DNA from 3 places in the Microbacterium sp. F01 genome. Region 3 is predicted to be linked to each of the others. Evidence: predicted binding sites of a transcription regulator. Region 3 holds the regulator's gene; each other region holds the start of a gene.
What was found. The regulator HrcA, encoded in region 3, represses chaperone genes, less so after heat shock. The targets are predictions, from matches to a motif close to TTNGCACTCGNNNNNNNCGAGTGCNAA.
Positions count from the first base shown of each region.

Region 1: groES (co-chaperone GroES) is a predicted target of HrcA. The motif match lies at 2,392-2,418, and genes of this name have one in related genera.
Region 2: ACVN90_RS05840 (Hsp20/alpha crystallin family protein) is a predicted target of HrcA. The motif match lies at 3,207-3,233, and genes of this name have one in related genera.

Region 1 covers NZ_CM149592.1:846,722-851,142, reverse strand. The annotation lists gene ACVN90_RS03700 (heavy metal translocating P-type ATPase) at 1-496, shown strand, start outside; gene ACVN90_RS03695 (metal-sensitive transcriptional regulator) at 508-837, shown strand; gene rarD (EamA family transporter RarD) at 841-1,755, opposite strand; gene groES (co-chaperone GroES) at 2,016-2,312, opposite strand; gene ACVN90_RS03680 (Hsp70 family protein) at 2,733-4,421, shown strand, end outside.
Region 2 covers NZ_CM149592.1:1,324,813-1,329,233, forward strand. The annotation lists gene ACVN90_RS05830 (alkaline phosphatase D family protein) at 1-1,589, shown strand, start outside; gene ACVN90_RS05835 (nuclear transport factor 2 family protein) at 1,995-2,402, opposite strand; gene ACVN90_RS05840 (Hsp20/alpha crystallin family protein) at 2,693-3,151, opposite strand; gene ACVN90_RS05845 (hypothetical protein) at 3,397-3,597, opposite strand; gene ACVN90_RS05850 (hypothetical protein) at 3,984-4,235, opposite strand.
Region 3 covers NZ_CM149592.1:2,069,058-2,073,478, forward strand. The annotation lists gene ACVN90_RS09440 (HIT domain-containing protein) at 1-28, opposite strand, end outside; gene ACVN90_RS09445 (16S rRNA (uracil(1498)-N(3))-methyltransferase) at 79-816, opposite strand; gene dnaJ (molecular chaperone DnaJ) at 820-1,935, opposite strand; gene hrcA (heat-inducible transcriptional repressor HrcA) at 1,987-3,027, opposite strand; gene hemW (radical SAM family heme chaperone HemW) at 3,157-4,374, opposite strand; gene ACVN90_RS09465 (DUF1990 family protein) at 4,382-4,421, opposite strand, start outside.

The DNA.
Region 1 (4,421 bases), 1.2 Mb from region 3:
GTCGCCGGTGCTGCTCACCGGCGACAACGCCGCCGCGGCGCGTGCCATCGCCGACGAGGTCGGCATCGAGCGCGTGATCGCCGAGGTGCTGCCGCAAGACAAGGTCGCCGTGGTCAGCGAGCTCCAGGGCGAGGGCCGCGTCGTCGCGATGGTCGGCGACGGCGTGAACGACGCCGGCGCCCTCGCGCAGGCCGACCTCGGCCTCGCGATGGGAACCGGGACGGATGCTGCGATCGAGGCCTCCGACATCACCCTGGTCCGCGGCGACCTGCGCAGCGCCTCCGACGCGATCCGCCTCTCGCGCGCCACCCTCGGCACGATCAAGGTCAACCTCTTCTGGGCCTTCGCCTACAACGTGGCCGCGATCCCGTTGGCGGCCCTGGGCCTTCTGAACCCTATGATCGCCGGAGCGGCGATGGCGTTCTCGAGCGTCTTCGTGGTGGGCAACAGCCTGCGCCTCCGGCGGTTCCGCAGCCTCTCGAACACTGACCGTTGAAGGAGTCCGACATGACCGACATCGCTCTCGAGCACTCCCACTCGCACGCCGACGACCACGCCCACCACGGCTACATCACCGACAAGGACAAGTACCTCAATCGCCTCAAGCGCATCGAGGGACAGGCCCGCGGCATCCACAAGATGGTCGAGGACGAGAAGTACTGCATCGACATCCTCACGCAGATCAGTGCGCTGACCTCCGCCCTCGAGGCCGTCGCCGTGGGCCTCTTGGACGACCACCTTCGCCATTGCGTGGTGGATGCTGCGCGCCTGGGCGGCGCGGAGGCCGACGCCAAGATCACCGAGGCCACGCAGGCCATCGCTCGCCTCGTGCGCTGAGCGCTACGCCGCGACGCGCGTGCGGCGCGCGTGGATGAGCGAGTCGACTGTCAGCACGGTGAGTGCGACCCACACGAGGCCGAAGCCGATCCACCGTTCGAGGGGCATCGGCTCCTGGAGCACGAGCCAGCCGACGAGGAACTGCAGGATCGGCGCCACGAACTGCAGCAGGCCGATCGTGGTGAGCGACACCCGGCGCGCGCCGGCGGCGAAGAGCAGCAGAGGCACCGCGGTGATGACGCCGGTGAGGCTCAGCAGTACGGTGTGCTCCCAGCCTTCCCTGCCCATCGAGAGGCCTTCGGTCGCGCCGACGATCACGAGCACCGCGACGGCGATCGGCGTGAGCCACAGGGTCTCGAGCGTCAGACCGCTCACCGCGTCGACCGACGGGCCGACCTTCTTCTTCACGAGGCCGTAGACGCCGAAGGATGCCGCGAGCGTGAGCGCGATCCACGGGAAGGCGCCGTAGCCCACCACGATCACGAGCACGGCAGCGGCCGCGATGCCGATCGCGACCCACTGCGTCGGGCGCAGGCGCTCCCGCAGCACGAGCACGGCGAGGAGCACGGTCGCGATCGGGTTGATGAAGTAGCCGAGGCTGGTCTCGATGACGTGACCGTTCAAGGCGCCGTAGATGAACACCTGCCAGTTGACATAGATCAAGAGGCCCGCGATCACGGTCAGGCCGAGCACCCTCGGCTGCCGGAAGATCGCGGTCAGCCGCGGCCACGTGCGGGTCACCGTGAGCAGCAGCGCGCAGAAGACGAGCGACAGCAGGATGCGCCATGCCACGATCTCCCACGGCCCGGTCGGAGCGAGGAGCAGGAAGTACAACGGCAGGAAGCCCCACAGCAGGTACGCCGAGAACGTGTAGATCCCGCCGAGCTTGCGCTCGCGGGCCTGGGCCGCGTCGCTCACGATCCGGCGCGTGCCGGTCGTGACGCCGAGGTCCAGCGCGGTCGAGTCGTCGAGCCCGTCCACAGCGGTGGGTTCCGGCGGGGAGGGCTGCGGGTGGCTCACCGAGTCAGCCTACGCCCGCTCACCTCGCGCCCGGCCCGCGGCGCCGGGGGCGCAGCATCCGTTCTCCGCCGTCCATGACGCGATTCCTGCCACCGGGAACGACGAGAGGGCCGGATGCCGAAGCATCCGACCCTCTCGTTACGCGTGGTGCGCTGGACTCAGCGGACGACGACCGCGAGGACGTCGCGAGCCGACAGGACGAGGAACTCGTCGCCGCCGAACTTGACCTCGGTCCCGCCGTACTTGCTGTAGATCACGCGGTCGCCGACGGCGACGTCGAGCGGGATGCGGTTGCCGTTGTCGTCGATACGACCCGGGCCCACCGCCACGACCTCGCCCTCCTGGGGCTTCTCCTTGGCGGTGTCGGGGATGACCAGACCGCTGGACGTGGTCTGCTCGGCCTCGACCTGCTTGATGACGATGCGGTCCTCGAGCGGCTTGATGGAAACCGACACGGTCTACCTCTTCTTTCTTGAGACTAAGACTCGTTAGCACTCTGACGTTGAGAGTGCTTACGTCAGTCTAGGCAACCGGCTGGCACTCATGCAACGTGAGTGCCAATGAGTCGTCATGCACGCACCGCTGTTTCGCTCCGTGACACCGACGCGTCGCAAATGACCCAAGCCCTTGAGGGTGATTTCGAGTCGGATGTATCATCGCGAGTGTCGGCTGCTCTTTCGTGGGGAACGCAATAAGACAGTCGATGCGAGATCGGGGGAGCTCGCTTGCAAACGAGGTGGGGGCGTTTCAGCGTGGATTCCTATTTCCTCTCGGTTGATGTCGGGACCAGCCGAGTGGGTGCAGCAACAGCCAGACTCGCCACTGACGGCAGCATCGTCACATCATCCTTTCCGCTGGGTCGGCGCGCAGACAGCGTGGCGACAGTGGTCTTCGTCGCCGAGGACGGCGAGATGCTCTTCGGCGATGCGGCCGAGCGCCGCGGAGTCACGCAGCCCGAGCGATTGATCCGCGAGTTCAAGCGGAGCATCGGGGACGAGATCCCCATCGTCGTCGGCGGCCAGTCGATCCCGGCTGAGCAGCTGTACGCACGGACCGTCGCCGACGTGATCGACACGGTCGCGGAGCGCGAGGGCGCACGCCCGGAAGGCGTGATCCTGACGCACCCCGCGATGTGGGGTCCGCACCGCATCGGCCTGGTGCGCTCCGCGCTCGAGGCGATCGGCGTGAGCGAGGTGGCATTCATCACCGAGCCTGAGGCCGCAGCACGCCACTACGACGCGTCGCGCAATGTCCAGGACGGTCAGATCCTCGCCGTGTACGACCTCGGCGGCGGCACCTTCGACTGCGTGATCCTGCGAAAAGAGGCGGGCAGCTTCGACCTCGTGGGCGAACCCGTCGGTATCGACAATCTCGGCGGTGCGGACTTCGACGACGCTGTCCTGCGGCACGTGCTGCGGACGGCAGAGGTCCCCGCCGAAGCGCTCCAGGACGCCTCCCCCGACTCCCGCATCGCGCTCTCTCAGCTGCGACGCGAGTGCGTCGACGCCAAAGAGGCGCTGTCATTCGACTCCGACGCCGTGATCCCGGTGCTCCTGGCAGGGGGCCGCTCGAGCGTGCGGCTGACCCGCGCGGAATTCGAGGGGATGATCGACGAGTCGCTGGCGAAGACGATCGACGCTCTCGAGGATGCCCTCGAGGACGCGGGTCTCGAGCCCGATCAGCTCGAGTCCATCCTGCTCATCGGGGGCTCGTCGCGGATCCCGCTGGTCACGCAAGGTCTCTCCGAGCGGTTCGGCCGCCCGACGGCGATCGACGCCGACCCGAAGTCTTCGATCGCGCTCGGCGCTGCCCACACCGCTCTCATCCGCGCGACAGACGTGCAGCTGGGCGTGTCGGCCGAGCTGGCGATCTTCGACGGCGCGCCGGCGGCAGCCGCCGAACTCGAGCTCGCGGGATCTTCCGTGGAACGCGGCATCCCAGCTCCGGTCGGGCCGGTCGCGGCAGCATCATCCGCGCCCAGCGCTCGGCACATCGTCGCGATCGCGGGAGGTGCCGTCGTCGTCGCGGCCGCGATCGTCTTCGGCAGCACGCTCACGGCCGGCACGGGGGCGCTGAACGGGTTCTTCACCGTCTCGACCGAGCCGACGCCCGGACCCACCGACGAGCAGGCCGCCCCCGAGGCGGCGGCGCCGGAGGCGCAGCAGCCCGCTCCCGAGAGCGCCGCGCCTGTCACGGAGCAGGCGGCCCCGCGCGCGGCGAACCCGCAGCGCAAGGGCGCGACCCCGCAGAAGAAGACGACCACCACCACGACGACCACGGCCGACGCCGCACCGGCACCCGCACCGCGTCCGACCAAGGGCGCTTCGCCCGCCCCCAACCCGGGTTCGCAGGACACCGGCGGCACGGGCGGCACCGGTGGAACCGGCGGTGAATCGGGAGGAACCGGCGGCACCGGCGAAGATTCGGGTGGAACCGGAGGACAGACGGGCGGGACCGGCGGCACAGACACCACCGGCAACGAGCCGACGCCGGAGCCCACCCAGGAGCCCCAGCCGGAGCCGACTCAGGAGCCCCAGCCGGAGCCCACCCAGGAGCCCCAGCCG
Region 2 (4,421 bases), 740 kb from region 3:
AGTGCGTGGTGACCGTCCGTGCTGAGGGACGATCGTGGCAGGCTCGCAGCTTCGCGGTGCACGGCCACCATTACGCGCTCGTTGAAGTTGACCGGCTCGAGCCCGGCAGCGTCTCTCCGTACCGGGTGGAGATCGACGGGGTCTCGGTCTGGCCGGAGCCGGGCTCGGAGTTTCCGGCGTCCGTGATCGCCACGCGTACGCCCGGGCAACGGCCGCGGATCGCCTACGGATCGTGCCGTACCAGCGTCCCGCACGACCGGTCAGGCAACCGAACTCATGGCGTCGACTCGCTGCGCGCCTTTGCGCTCGCGGTCGCCGACGGCCGCGTGGACCGACCGGACCTGCTGCTCTTCCTCGGCGACCAGGTGTACGCCGACTCCACCACGAAGCAGATGCAGGCGTTCATCCGCAGCCGCCGCGACATCCATGAGGAACCGGGCAAGGAGCTCAAAGACTTCGAAGAATACGCCCACCTGTACCAGCTGGCATGGTCGGACGATGCGAATCGGTGGCTGCTCTCCTGCGTGCCGAGCGCGATGATCTTCGATGACCACGACATCCGCGATGACTGGAACGCCTCGCTCGATTGGAAGCGGAAGATGGAAGCCACCACCTGGTGGCACGAGCGCATCGTCGCCGGCTTGGCGTCGTACTGGATATACCAGCACCTCGGCAACTTGTCTCCTCGGGAACGTGCCACTGACGAGATGTGGCAGCAGGTCACTGGGCGCCACGACGTCGCTCCTCCCGACCTCGGTGGCGCACTCGACGCGTTCGCGGACCGCTGCGACAAGGACCCGAACAGCTACCGCTGGAGCTATTCCCGAGACTTCGATGGCACCCGTCTGATCGTCCTGGATTCCCGCGTCGCGAGAGATCTCACTCCTTCGGCTCGGGGACTGCTCAACGGCGAGGAGCTCACGTGGTTCGACCGCCAGATGCAGGGCGGATTCCGCCACGTTCTGATCGCCACCTCGCTCCCGTTCCTTCTGCCGCTGGGCCTGCACCATGTCGAGGCATGGGATGAGGCGATCGCGCAAGGCGCTTGGGGTCGACCGGCCGCGTGGGTCGGGGAACGGCTGCGGCAGGCCTTCGACCTGGAACACTGGGCGGCGTTCCAGAACAGCTTCCAGGCGGTCGCCGGCATTGCGACGGAGTTGGCGGACGGCGCCCGCGGGCCGTCGCCGCTGACGGTGACGTTCCTGTCCGGTGACGTGCACTTCTCGTACTTGGCCGAGGTCGCGCGGCAGAACGGCAGCCGCATCGTGCAGGCCGTCTGCTCACCGATGCGGAACCCCCTTCCCCGCTTTCTGCGTTGGTTCTCCGTGGTGATGTCGTACGGCGCAGCGACCCCGCTGGGCGCCGCCGCCGCGCATTCTGCGAAAGTCCCTGACCCATCCTTTCGCTGGAAGACCGTGAAGGGTCCGTGGTTCGACAACAACATCGCGGTTCTGCAGGACGGACCTGACGGGTTCACCATGACGTGGCACACCGGTGTGGTCGAGGACGCAGACGAACGGCATCCTCGTCTAGAAGTGGTGGCATCAATCACGGTGCCGGCGAGGGGAGACTCCAAAGTGGCGTCGTGAGCGACTACGTATCCTGCCGAGTAATCCGCACACGTCGGTTGATCGAGTTCGCTGTCTTTCAGGCGGCGTCGCCGAGGTCATCTCCTGGGAGTGGGGGCGCGGTGGGGTTTGCGATCGGCACTGCGCCGTCTTCGTGCTTATTCTCGCCACGCGCAACGCCACCTGGCCGTACGTGCTCGGCCCGTGCTTCAGATCGCCGGAGCGGCGGCCGGAGCGTCTCTGGGTGGATGGTTCGTGGCGAACATCGCCACGGCGGTGAAGCGTCGGTCCTCCGTGCGGGCGTGATCCCTGTCCGTGCGGTGATCGAATCAGTACCATTCGGGCGGTCGATTGGGATCCGTTCGTGCGCAAGAGATCCGCGCGGGCTGGAACGTGAGGTCCAACGCTTCGCACCGCGCGACCGGATCAGGGGTGGGGCGGACGGAAGACACGCTCGACCACGGCATCGATGCCGACCTCATCGGGGTCGATCGATTCGACGTACAGTCGCGCCGACGCAATCAGTCCGTCACGGATGATCGCGACGATCACACCGCACGCTGCATACGGCTGGCCATCAGTATGGTGGCCGCTCCAAGCCAGTTCCCCCCACTCCATGTCGTCGAGCCGACAGAAGGAGAGCAGCTCGGCGTGGAAATCGGGGATGCCAGCGAACACGCCGGTCCAGTTCGAGAACACTTGTGCGCGTCCGACGAACTCCCGCCCCGGATGGGCAGGCTGCTCACTTCGATAGTCGAGGGCGAAGAAGGACGCGAAGCGCTCAGCGTCGTGGTCGTTCTGCGCTTGTGTGAGACGTTGGAGGACGGTGTCCATGGCGCACCCTCGCATCACGGTGTTCAAAGGGTTCCGGCGACAGAGGCCTGTGGCCGCGGCAAGCATTCCACCCCGCAGACGGGCACACAATCCCCCGTCACCGACCCTTGCCGAGCGTGCTGGAGGATCGGGTCTGGTGGAGTCGATCTGGCGTGGTCTGATGTCTACGCGAGCAGCCCCATGAGGATCCTGTGGTTGCAGTTACGGCCGCGATAGACGGTGCGAGGTGGCGTCTACTCGGACGGCGACCGCGTCACCCCGCGCGAGGGCGGGGTGACGCGGTCGTCGCGTTACTGCTCTAGCGGTTGTGGTTCGTCGGCGGTGTGCTCCTGTGCCCGGATGACAGGACGGCCGCCTTCGGATGCCACGTCGATTTTGCGGGGCCTGGCTTTCTCGCTGACCGGGATGGTGACGCTCAGTACGCCGTTGTCGTAGCTCGCGGTGATGCGCTCGGTGTCTACTCCCTGCCCCAGGTTGAGCTGACGAAGGAAGCTGGCGGCTTCACGCTCGCGGGTGATCCACTTGACTCCTTCGCCGCTGGACAGCGTCCGTTCGGCGCGGATCGTCAGCAGTTGGCCGTCCACATCGATGTCGACGGAACCCGGATCCACCCCGGGCAGGTCGGCGCTGAGGACGTAGTGGTCGCCGGAACGGTAGAGGTCCATCGGCATGCGGCGCGGGCCGCGGCGCGTGTCCATCAGTGTTGCCGCCAGGCGGTCGAGGTCGCGGAACGGGTCGTAGGTTGCCATGAGTTTCTCCTCTCAGAATCAAGAGTTGAGCCAACTCGACTCAACTAATCGTAGATTAGCACTCACGAAGGTGGAGTGCCAGATTTCTGCGTCCTGGGGCGGCCGCCGCTGAGCGACACGCCCATCACGACGACAGCGTCGAGCAGCTCGGGTCGCTCGCTTTCCCGAGAGCCGCACTCCGCTGGGACCGCCCTGCTCCCGGGGTGGTCGCCGCGCTCTTCTCCGTCGACGGGCAGCCTGACGCCTCAGGCGGAGACGCGCTCTCGAATGGGCGGCAGATGCGGGATGGGCACAGGGCGCCGTGCGGCTGGCCGTGGTGGGCGACTGACCTTGTCGATGACGGCGTTGAGGACTTCCGACGGTGCCATCCAGTGCTCCGCGAGCCCGAGGTCGCGCAGCCACACGACGTCGTACTCGAGATCATCGACCTCATAGACGTGCGCCACGACACGCGCCTCGTGCATCTCTGGTAGCGAGAGATCCTCGATCAGCCACTTGATAGAGGTGACCCTGCGCATCCGGAATCGAGTGGTCGGGTCGGTTGACATTGTTCGCCTCCGTTCCTGGATCAACCAGCGGAAGCCCCGTCACGTCGGCAGCACACACGTCGCCGTGCAGCTGCTCCGCAGGGAGGATCGCCGAAGATCCCCGACGTGCGGCCACGAGCACTCCCGCCGGAATGTCGTCACGTCAATGATAGAATCACGGATCGCACTCTCAAGAGCTGAGTGCCAGATGCCGGGTGCACGGCGGAGATGGAGGGCCGTGCCCGCCCTATCGGGAGGACCCTTCGGGCATCGGGTGTTCCAGCGTGCTTGTGTGCGCGTAGCGATCAAGCCGAATTGTCGGTCGATTCGTCGGCGACGGCGGCGAGCTCGAGGATCCGTGCTTCCAGCGCACGCAGGAGCGGCTCGCGTCTGGCCGTCTTCAGCACTTCGGTGATGTAGGACTGCGCGAGTCCTGTGGCAACGAGGCCGGCATAGCCGCTGTCCTCTATCTCGACCACGAGGTGACTGACGGTGTCGACATCGTCGGCGACCATCGCGCGGAGCAGTCGTGCTGCGAGCAGATCTGGGCCCTCCATGTCGGATCACTCCTTTCGTTGCGGGATTCTAGGAACCGATCCGGCAATGCTCAAGGGTGTCGACTGCACCCGCCGCACTCGTCTTTCGCCGTAAACCGCTCCCTCATGCGTGTCGCTGTGCCCGCACAGATCGGGGCCGCCGAACGAACCTCGAAGAGCGGGCACGGCACGTAGGCGGTGCCGCAA
Region 3 (4,421 bases):
TGCGCGTGAAGATCGAAGGTTCACTCATGCCGCAAGTCTACCGACGGGGGTCAGGGCGGGACGGCTGCGGCCCGCCGCTCACCAGCGGCCGAGGGCGGTGCTGACGACGGCCAGCGCGGCGGGACCGGCCGTCGACGTGCGCAGCACGGTCTCGCCGAGGCGCACGGGTCGTGCGCCCGCGCTCGTGAGGGCGTCGAGCTCCTCCGGGGCGATGCCGCCTTCGGGCCCGACCACGAGGACGACGTCGCGCCCGTCCCCCGGCTCGAGCGCGAGAGCGCTCAGCCGCTCGGACGCCGTCGGCTCCAGAATCAGGACGACGGATGCTGCCGCCCGGCGCGCGAGCGCCGCGGTGGTGCTCAGCTCCGCCACCTCCGGCACCCACGCGCGGTGCGCCTGCTTCGCCGCCTCACGCACGATGGTCGCCCAGCGGGCCCGGCCCTTCGCCGCCTTCGCCGCGTCCCACCGGGAGACGCTGCGGGCGGCCTGCCACGGCACGATCTCGTCGACGCCGAGCTCGGTCGCCGCCTGGACGGCGAGCTCGTCGCGATCCCCCTTGGCCAGCGCCTGCACCAGCACGATGCGGGGGCGCGGGGGCGCAGCATCCGTCCGTCCGTGGATGCGTACGACGACCTCGCGCGGTGCGACCGACTCGACGGAGCCGGTGAGCCAGGCGCCCCGGCCGTCGCCCACCGTGACCTCCTCGCCGACCCGCACCCGGCGCACGGTCGCGGCGTGGTGCGCCTCCGTGCCGGTGAGCGTCACCGCCTCGCCGGGAGCGGCGTCGACGGGCTGGTCGAGGAGGAAGTGCAGGGTCACGGGTCAGCCGTTCCGGAAGCGGTCGCGGAGCTTGGCGAAGAGGCCCTGGTGGAACTCGGCGAGTTTGGGCGAAGGAGCCTTGGTGCGCTTGGCGAACTCCTCGATGAGGGCGCGCTCCTTGTGATCGAGGCGCGTGGGCGTGACCACGTGCACGCCGACCCTGAGGTCGCCGCGCTGCGAGCCGCGCAGCGGCGTGATGCCGCGGCCCTTGATCGTCAGGATGTCGCCGGCCTGCACGCCCGCCCGCACCTCGAGGTCGACGGGGCCGTCGAGCGACTGGATCGTCGTCGTGGTCCCGAGGATCGCGTCGGGCATCGACACCTCGAGCGTCGCGAGCAGGTCGTCGCCGTCGCGGCTGAACACCTCGTGGGGCTGCACCGTGACCTCGATGTAGAGGTCGCCGTTGGGCCCGCCCGCCGGGCCGACCTCGCCCGAGCCGGGGAGCTGCAGGCGCAGCCCGGTCTCGACGCCGGCGGGGATGTCGAGCGACACGGTGCGACGCGCGCGGACGCGGCCCTGCCCCTGGCAGGTGGCGCACGGGTACGGGATCGTCGTGCCGTAGCCCTGGCAGACGTTGCACGGCTGCGTCGTGACGACGTTGCCGAGGAGGCTGCGCACCTGGCGCTGGACGTTGCCCGTGCCGTGGCAGATGTCGCACGTGACCGGGCTCGTGCCCGGCTGGCAGCATGATCCCTGGCAGGTCTCGCACACCACGGCGGTGTCGACCTCGATGTCGCGGTGCGTGCCGAACACGACGTCGCCGAGTTCGAGCGTGACGCGCACGAGCGCGTCCTGGCCGCGCTCCCGGCGTGACCGCGGACGACCGCCGCGCGAGCCGCCCGCGGCACCGAAGAACGTCTCGAAGATGTCGTTGAACCCGCCGAAGCCGCCGGCGCCGCCCCCGAACGGCGAGTCGCTGCCGCCCATGTCGTAGCGGGCGCGCTGCTCGGGGTCACTCAGCACGTCGTAGGCGTGGGTCACGAGCTTGAAGCGCTCGGACGCCTCCTCCCCCGGGTTCACATCGGGGTGCAGCTGTCGGGCCAGCTTGCGGTACGCCTTCTTGATCTCGTCGGTGGTGGCGTCGCGTGAGACGCCGAGGACCTCGTAGTGGTCAGCCACATTCGCCTTCCTGCCGCGGCGATGCCGCGGGATCGTGTGTGCGCGCGTGCGTCAGCGGGAGCTGTCGTCCTGCTCGAGCATGCGCGTGAGATAGCGCGCGACGGCGCGGACCGTCGCGAGGTTCGTGGGGTAGTCCATGCGCGTCGGGCCGAGCACGCCGACACGGGCGAGCGAGCCCGTCGCGTCGTAGTCGCTGGCGACGACGGATGCCTCGGCCAGGCCGAACGCCTCGTTCTCGCGGCCGATGCTGGCCGAGAGGCCGTGTTCGTCGGCGACCATCTCGCCCATCAGCCGCAGCAGGGTCACCTGCTCCTCGATCGCCTCGAGGAGCGGGTAGATGCTGCCGCGGAAGTCGGACTCGCGGCGGGCGAGATTGGCGCTGCCGGCCATCACGAGCTTGTCCTGGCGGAACTCCTCGAGCTCCTCCGCGACGGCGCGGACGATCTCATCCGTCGCGCGCTCGTGCGCCGGCGCCTGCGCATCGGGATCCTCGAGCCGGTCCGCGATGCGCTGCAGCCCCTCGCGGACGGGGCGACCCACCAGGAGGGTGCCGAGTCCGGCGCGGATGCGCGCGAGGTCTGCGTCGTCGAAGTCCTCGCCGACGAACGTGAGGCGCTGCGACACGCGGCCCGTGTCGGTGACGACGATCACCAGCATGCGTCCGCCGCCGAGCTGAACCAGCTCGACGTGGGTGACGGTCGCACGAGCGAACGACGGGTACTGGACGATCGCGACCTGGCCGGTCAGCTGCGTGAGCGCGCGCACGGTTCGCACGAGCACTTCATCGAGGTCGCCGGAGCCGTCGAGGAAGGCTGCGATCGCCGAGCGCTGCGCTGCGGAGAGGGGGCGCAGTTCAGCGAGATGGTCGACGAACACGCGGTAGCCCTTGTCGGTGGGCACGCGGCCCGACGAGGTGTGCGGCGCCACGATGAGCTCTTCGTCCTCGAGCAGCGCCATGTCGTTGCGGATCGTCGCCGCGGACACGCCGAAGGCGTGGCGCTCGACGATCGCCTTGCTGCCGACCGGCTCGCGCGTGTCGACGTAGTCCTGAACGATCGCGCGCAGTACCTGCAGTCCTCGCTCGCTGACCATCCCGCCTCCTCACGCCGCAGCTGGCACTCGCATGACTGGAGTGCCAATTCTATCCGATGCCCCTGTCCGCATCGTCGAGCGACGCAGGTAGGGTTGCCGTCGCGGCCGGGCGCGCACGTGCGGCCGGCGTCAGTCCGTGAGCGCGCGGACCACGGCGTCGGCGAGGAGGCGGCCGCGGCGGGTGAGCACGACCCTCCCCCGCAGGGCGGCGTGGCCCTCGATGAGACCGTCCGCGATGAGCGCGGCGACCGCGTGACGGCCCTCGCCGAGGAGCTCCTCCACGGGCAGTCCCTCGCGGATGCGCGTGCGCAGCAGCACGGTCTCGAGGGTGCGGGCCGCAGCATCCGGGATCTCGCGTCCTGCAGCCGGGGACTCCCCAGCCGCGAGCCGCTGCGCGTAGGCCGCGGGGTGCTTGACGTTCCAGAATCGCACGCCGGCGACATGGCTGTGCGCGCCGGGGCCGAACCCCCACCAGTCCGCCCCGACCCAGTACGCGAGGTTGTGCAGCGAGCGGTGCCCGTCGCCGCGCGCCCAGTTCGACACCTCGTACCAGTCGAACCCGGCGGCGGCGAGCGTGTCGTCGGCCAGTTCGTACATGTCGGCCTGCAGATCGTCGTCGGGCGCGGTGACCTCGCCGCGGCGGATCTGCCGGGCGAGCTTGGTGCCGTCCTCGATGATGAGCGCGTACGCCGAGACGTGATCGGGTTCGAGCGCGACCGCGGCCTCGAGCGACGTGCGCCAGTCGTCCAGGGACTCGCCCGGGGCACCGTAGATCAGGTCGACGCTCACGTCGAGTCCTGCACCGCGCGCCGCCGCGACCGCAGTGCGGACGTTGTCGGGATCGTGCGTGCGGTCGAGCGAGGCGAGGACGTGCGAGACCGCCGACTGCATGCCGATCGACAGACGCGTGACACCGGATGCTGCGAGCTCGGCCGCGACGGCGGGGGTGACCGTGTCGGGGTTGGCCTCGACAGTGATCTCGGCGCCGTCGGCGATGCCGAACGTGTCACGGACACCTGCCAGCATGCGAGCGAGGTCGCCCGGCGGGAGGAGCGTGGGCGTGCCGCCGCCGAAGAACACCGTCGAGGCGGGACGGATGCCTCCGGCGCGCTCGAGCACGGGCGCGGCCAGGGCGACCTCGCGCAGCAGCGTGTCGGCGTACTCGTCCTGACGGGCGCCCCGCAGCTCGGACGAGGTGTACGTGTTGAAGTCGCAGTAGCCGCAGCGGACGCGGCAGAACGGGACGTGCAGATACACGCTGAACTCGGTGGCCGGATCGATGCGCGCGCCCGAAGGCAGCGAGCCGTCCGAGGGAACGGGCTCGCCGAGCGGAAGAGCGGAGCCCATCAGCGCCTCACGCGGGGGTCGTGTACAGCGGCGAGATCGCGCGCAGG